2 regions of the Leucobacter exalbidus genome follow, and region 2 is predicted to be linked to the other one. Evidence: predicted binding sites of a transcription regulator. Region 2 holds the regulator's gene; the other holds the start of a gene.

Region 1 (3,405 bases), 660 kb from region 2:
ATCGGTGAGCCGGCCGTCGTCGAGCACCTGCAGCAGCACGTCGAACACCTCGGGGTGTGCCTTCTCGACCTCGTCGAGCAGCACGACCGAGTACGGCCTGCGCCGCACAGCCTCGGTGAGCTGGCCGCCCTGCTCGTACCCGACGTACCCGGGAGGGGCGCCGACGAGCCTGGCGACCGAGTGCTTTTCGCCGTACTCCGACATGTCGATGCGCACCATGGCGTGCTCGTCGTCGAAGAGAAACTCGGCGAGCGCTTTGGCGAGCTCGGTTTTGCCGACGCCCGTGGGCCCCAAGAACAGGAAGGAACCCGTGGGCCTATTGGGATCGGCGATGCCGGCCCGCGTGCGCCGCACCGCATCGGCGACCGCGCCCACCGCGTCGGTCTGCCCGATGAGCCGCTTGCCCAGCTCGCGCTCGAGCGACAGCAGCTTCTCGGTTTCGCCCTGCATCAGGCGGCCGACCGGAATGCCCGTCCATGCCGCCACGACGCCCGCGATTTCTTCGTCGGTCACCTGGTCGCTGACCATGCGCGCCTCGGGCGCTTGGCCGTCTGCCCCGGATCCCGCGGCCTCTTCACTCTCGGCGTCAGCGAGCTGCTTCTGAATGACAGGGATCTCGCCGTACAGCAGCTTGGACGCCTTTTCGAGCTTGCCCTCGCGCTGTGCCATGTCGGCTTCCATGCGCAGCTGGTCAAGTTTTTCGCGCAGCTCGCCCACCCGGTTGAGGGAGGCACGCTCGCGCTCCCAGCGCACCTCGAGCCCGCTGAGAACGTCGAGCTTCGCCGCGAGGTCTTCGCGCAACTTGGCGAGACGCTCCTTCGATGCGTCGTCCTTCTCCTTCTTCAGCGCGAGTTCTTCGAGCTTCAGCCGGTCGACGGCGCGACGCAGCTCATCGATCTCGACGGGTGCCGAGTCGATCTCCATGCGCAGCCGGCTTGCGGCCTCGTCAATCAGGTCGATGGCCTTATCGGGCAGCTGGCGTGCCTGAATGTAGCGGTCTGACAGCGCGGCGGCCGCGACGAGGGCCGAGTCGGCGATCGTCACCTTGTGGTGGGCCTCGTAGCGCTCCTTCAACCCACGCAAGATCGCGATCGTGTCTTCGACCGACGGTTCGCCCACGTATACCTGCTGGAAGCGGCGCTCGAGCGCGGCATCCTTTTCGATGTATTCGCGGTATTCGTCGAGCGTGGTCGCACCGATGAGGCGCAGCTCACCGCGGGCCAGCATCGGCTTGAGCATTTGGGATGCCGCCACCGAGCTTTCGCCGCCACCCGCGCCCATAAGCGTGTGCAGCTCATCGATGAAGGTGATGTATTTGCCGTCGGAGTCTTTGATCTCTTGCAGCACGGCCTTCATGCGCTCTTCGAACTCGCCGCGGTACTTTGCGCCCGCGATCAGCGCCGAAATATCGAGCGAGATGAGCTCTTTGTCCTTGAGTGACTCGGCGACGTCGCCCGCGACGATGCGCTGGGCGAGGCCCTCGACCACCGCGGTCTTGCCGACGCCGGGTTCGCCGATGAGCACGGGGTTGTTCTTCGTGCGGCGCGTGAGCACCTGGCTGACGCGCCGAATCTCGGCGTCGCGCCCGATCACCGGATCGAGTTTGCCCGAGCGGGCCACCTCGGTGAGGTTGATACCAAACTGCTCGAGTGCGCTTTCGCCGCCTTCGCCCTGGGCGGGCTGCCAATTTGCTTGCATGTTGTGGGTTCCCCTCTCGTGGAGATCTTGCCGGGCCGCGGTGCTTCGTAATGAGCCATCGCGCGGTCTCGGTAAACTTGAGTGTTAGTGACTCAAGTCTAACTGAATCCCCCGGTCTGCGCTATCGTTTCTGCTGATCGGCCCGTGAAAATCTCAGCAATCTTCAAGTTCGCCATCACACTTCGTCACGCGGCTACCGCTCGCCGCCCGCGAAGCACCGACGCTTGCGCCCCCGGCAAGTCCAGCAACATCAAGCACCTTGCTTTCTGCGGGCTTGATTGCGTCACAGGCGATAGCCGGGATGAGTGCCTTTCATCTGTGGAGCAAAGATCTGGCCGGAGAAGCTTGAAGGGCTCAGGGGCTGCTGTTGCGTGTCATCGATGACTCCGCCTCAGGCCTTCATCGCCTTTAGTGACGGAGTTAGATGCCGCGCCGAAGAGCACTCAGTCATTAAGGTTAATCGCCGCTACGGAGCTCACGCGCGATGGCCTGCGCCGCAGCACGGATGTTGCGGGCGAAGAACGCTTCGTCCCATCTCTCTGGCGACATGACAATCTCCACTGCGGCATTCGGATACCCGTCACCTCCCGGAATAGGGGCCGCGATAGCAACGCTGCCTGTTCTATGTTGAACGTAGTAACCCTTCTGTTTCCCCGCAGCCAATGCCCGCCGAATCTCGTTGGCGCTTCCGGAAGCAAGGGCCGACTGTCGAGGCGATATATGCCGCACAAGTTCGTCCCGCCATTCGTGGCTTTGCGTGAAAGTAAGTGCCGCCCCCATAGCAGTAGCGAGAATTGGGAAGACTTTCCCCTCTTGAGCGCGCGTTGGAGCCGACCTCGTTCCCCTGACATGTCCCACATACATCGCTTCCGCGGTATCCGGCGCATTGGTCGTGAGTACCCCTAAAAACACGTTCTCGCCACTGGCGTCATACAGCCGGGTGAGATGCACCTGCGCCGCCTGGCGAAGCTTGAATTGCAGCTCTGAGTACTGTGCGAGTTCCCACACCAGGGATCCCACGCAGAATCTACCGCTCGAGGTTTTACTCAGCATTCCTAGCTGCACCAGATCATTTATAAGTCGGTGCGTTGACGACCGCGGAATTCCCGAACGCTGTCCCAGCTCTTTCGCTGACATCGTATTTTGTTCTTGAGTAAAGCAGCGCAAAATACTGACTGCACGAGATAGCAAGGGGGCCACCCCTTGGCTCGAGTGATCGTCATTCCCATGAATTGAATGTTCAGGTGCAGCGAAGGCTGGCATAGACAGTTCAGGCTCACCCAACACGCTGCTATGCACGTCATTCCTCCTCGAACACCGCGTGCATATTTATTGCACGGACACAGTTGCTTCTAACCTTGACCTTATGCTGGGCTTGCACTCAGAGCACTGCTTATTTCACTCGATCTGTTGACTCAACGCGTAGTCATCGCGGCAGGGTCCAGACTCCGAACAGCTCTCGGACTCAAACCGAACTGCCGCTTGAATGCACGGCTAAAATTGGTTGCTTCAAAGAAACCCCATTTCGCAGCGAGCGTCGCTACAGTCTCTCCTGCCAACGCAGGATCTTCGAGATCTCGCCGGCAACGCTCTAACCGGCGTTCCCTCACCCATGAGGTCACGGTAAGCCCATTCCGCTGAAACAGCATCTGCAGATACCGAGGAGAAATAAAGTGCTGTGCCGCAATCTTGCCCGGCCCCAGATCT
Region 2 (3,405 bases):
AGCGCCGAATACGCGAACTACCGTAAGCGCACCGAGGCCAATGTGGGAGTTGAAAAGCAGCGTGCACTCGCTGCGGCAGTGTCACCCCTGCTGCCCATTCTCGATGACCTCGACCGCGCTGAGCAGCACGGCGACCTCGTTGAAGGCTCAGCTTTCAATGCGATCGCGCAGAAGCTGCGCGGCACACTCGAGAAGTTTGGCGTCGTCAGCTACGGCGAAAAGGGCGACCTGTTCGACCCGCAGCTGCACGAAGCCATCGCCCAGGTGCCGGTTCCCGGCACCGAGCAAGACACCGTGCTTGATGTCATCGAGCGCGGCTACCGCCTCGGTGACCTCGAGCTGCGTCCCGCCAAGGTGGCGGTGGCGGTGGGTGCTGATGGCTAGTCAAGATTGGCTTGAGAAGGACTTCTATCAGATCCTCGGCGTCTCGAAGAGCGTCAATGATGCTGACCTGAAAAAGACCTATCGCAAGCTGGCCCGCAAGTATCACCCGGATTCAAACCCGGGTGATGCGGCGGCCGAGGCGAAGTTCAAGGAGATCAGCGAGGCATACTCGGTGCTCTCTGATACTGAGCAGCGTGCCGAATACGACCAGATCCGCGCGATGGGCGCAGGCGGTGCGAGGTTTACCTCGGGCGGCGGCGGAGGTCAGGGCTTTGACGATGTCTTCGGTGGCATGTTTGGCGGCGGTGGCGGTGCCCGGGGTGGCCAGTACGGCGCCCAGGGCGGCGGCCAAAACTTTGAAGACATCTTCAACATGTTTGGTGGCGGCGCACGCGGCCCCCAGCCCGGTCGCGATGTGCAGGCGTCAACGACGCTCGACTTCGAAACCGCGGTCACGGGTCACACCATCAGCCTTCAGGGGCCTGCTGGCACCGTGAAGGTCAAGATCCCTGCCGGGGTCGCTGATGGCCAGAAAATCAAGGTGCGCGGCAAGGGCGAAGCCAGCCCCAACGGCGGGCCCGCGGGCGACATCATTCTCACGATCGCGGTGCGCAAGCACCCCGTGTTTGAACGCGATGGCCAGAACCTGCGGCTGAAACTGCCCGTCACGTTCTCAGAGGCGGCGCTTGGCGCAACGGTCGAGGTGCCCACGCTGGGCGGCTCAACTGTGAAGCTGAAGATTCAGCCCGGCACCCCGAGCGGCCGCATGCTGCGCGTCAAGGGCCGCGGTGTGACGAGCTCGAAGGGCGTCGGTGACTTGCTCGCCGAGGTTCAGGTGGTTGTTCCCAGCCACCTCTCCGACGAAGCCCGTGAAGCGCTCGAAGCGTTCCACGCGGTCGAATCACGGGAGAATCCCCGAGAGGATCTGCTGGCCCGCTCACGCGGCTAAGCAGCTCCCTCACTGTGCGGGCGGCCCCGGCCGCCCGCACTCTCAACTTTCCGATGATCCGGATCCTGCGGGGTGCGGCATCATCCAGCATCTTGGCCGAGGAAGGCAATATGGCGAATGAGCAATTGGATCGGTACACCCCGGTGTTTGCGATCGCCGCTGCCGCCGAGCTGGCCGAGATGCACCCGCAGACCCTGCGGCAGTACGACCGCATCGGGCTCGTGTCACCGCGCCGCACGCGCGGCAACACGCGCCGTTATTCACTGCACGATGTTGCTCAGCTGCGCGAGGTTGCCCGGCTGTCGATCGAGGGGCTCAGCCTCGAGGGCATCAGGCGGGTGTTTCAGCTCGAAGCCAAGGTGCGCGATCTCGAGACGCGCGTGCGCGATCTCGAACGCACGCTCACCGAGGAGCAGCTGCGGCGCCCCGATCGGCGCGTATTTGCTGCCGGATCTGCCGGCGGCGAGGTCATTACCCTGCACCGCGGCACTCGTGTACGCCGTGCCGCCGAGGTTGTGGTGTGGAAGCCATGACCGACGCACACAACGCCGACGAACTGCCCACGAAAGACGCCATTGAAGCGTTTTGTGAGCGGCTCTCGCGCGACCCCGATTTCGATGCCGAAGAACTGCGCGCGTTCGACGCCGCAGACGTGCTGCTGCTCGACCAAGCTGGGGAAGCCATTCAGGCGGCGAGCCCCGGCGAGCTCGCCATTATTGGCGACCGACACGGTGCTCTCACCCTGGGGGCGGCGCAGTTGTACGGGGCGAGCCAGATTCGCACGCATCAAGACCCGGTGCTGGGGGAGCGCGCGCTCGCCGAGAACGCGCAGCGTGCAGGGCTTACCGAGCACTACAGCTCGCAGCCGTTGAACAGCGAGCTGCTCTCGGGTGCCCGGGTGGTGCTGATTCAGCTGCCGCGCGGTCTCGAAGCCCTCACCGAAATCGTGTGGGCCATCGCCGCGTTTGCGCACCCCGAGGTGCGGGTGTTCGCGGGCGGCCGCGAAAAACACATGAGCCGTCGCATGAACGAAGTGTTGGCCGAGCGCCTCGACAACGTTACGGCTGGGCTGGGCTGGCGCAAATCACGGGTGCTGTCGGCCGTGGGCGTGCGCGAGCTGGGCACAGACGCGGCGGGGCTCGCGGCGGCGCCGTTTCCCAAGTGGGGCAGCGACCCCGCCCTCGAATTTCAGGTGGCTGCGTTCGGGCAGACCTTTGGCGGCCCAACCCTCGATCACGGCAGCCGACTGCTGCTCGAAACGTTGCGTGCCCACCCGCCGCACCGCACCCAGCACGTCGTCGATCTCGGCTGCGGCAACGGCGTGCTCGCCGTGTCTGCCGTGCGCAGCTGGCCGCACGCGAGTGTGATCGCCACCGATCAGTCGGCCGCCGCCGTGGCCGCGACTGAGCTCACCGCCGCCGCTGCTGGGGTCGCAGACCGGGTGAATCCGCACCGCGGCGACGCCCTTGAAGCGGTCGCCGATGGCTGGGCTAATCTCATCTTGCTGAACCCGCCGTTCCACACGGGTGCCACCGTGCACGCCGGGGTGGCGCATCGCCTCATTCGCCAGTGCACGCGTGCGCTGGCTGCCGGGGGAGAGCTGCGGGTCGTGTTCAACTCACACCTGCGCTACCGCCCGCTGATTGAGCGCGCGGTGGGCCCCACGCGTGAGCTCGCCCGAGACCGCACATTTACCGTGCTGTCGGCGCGCGCCCGCGACTAGCCGAGCCAGCTGCGTCATTATCCGGCGGCGTTGGCGCCAGGTGCCTCGGGCGCATCCCCGTCGTCACCGCTGTCGTGCGTCTCAGGTGATGCCTCAGCTGACCCCTCGGGCGCCGCGGTGGGTTCAACAGCCTCATCGCGCTGTTCAGCGCGGCCGCGAATGAGGTCGCGCACCGTGAACCGGTGCGCGCGCACGCCGTAGTCATCGGCGACGATTCCTGAAAGGAAGATCCCCGGATCCACCTCGAGGGCCGTCGCCAGTCGCACGAGGGACTCGGCCGTGGGGCTCGACGCGCCCCGCTCGATCTTGCCGATGCTGGTCCAGCTGATTTCAGACAGTTCGCCCAGGT

Evidence for each region. The regulator HspR, encoded in region 2, represses chaperone genes until heat shock. The targets are predictions, from matches to a motif close to AAGTTGAGTCNNNNNGACTCAACTT.
Region 1: a site for HspR is predicted at 1,773-1,797, ahead of JOF28_RS07650 (ATP-dependent Clp protease ATP-binding subunit). Genes of this name have one in related genera too.

What each region holds. Positions count from the first base shown of each region.
Region 1 covers NZ_JAFIDA010000001.1:1,692,473-1,695,877, forward strand. Annotated here, with positions in the region: gene JOF28_RS07650 (ATP-dependent Clp protease ATP-binding subunit) at 1-1,698, opposite strand, end outside; gene JOF28_RS07655 (IclR family transcriptional regulator) at 2,155-2,997, opposite strand; gene JOF28_RS14685 (helix-turn-helix domain-containing protein) at 3,114-3,405, opposite strand, start outside.
Region 2 covers NZ_JAFIDA010000001.1:2,352,064-2,355,468, forward strand. Annotated here, with positions in the region: gene JOF28_RS10720 (nucleotide exchange factor GrpE) at 1-384, shown strand, start outside; gene JOF28_RS10725 (DnaJ C-terminal domain-containing protein) at 377-1,333, shown strand; gene JOF28_RS10730 (heat shock protein transcriptional repressor HspR) at 1,444-1,866, shown strand; gene JOF28_RS10735 (class I SAM-dependent methyltransferase) at 1,863-3,056, shown strand; gene JOF28_RS10740 (helix-turn-helix domain-containing protein) at 3,074-3,405, opposite strand, start outside.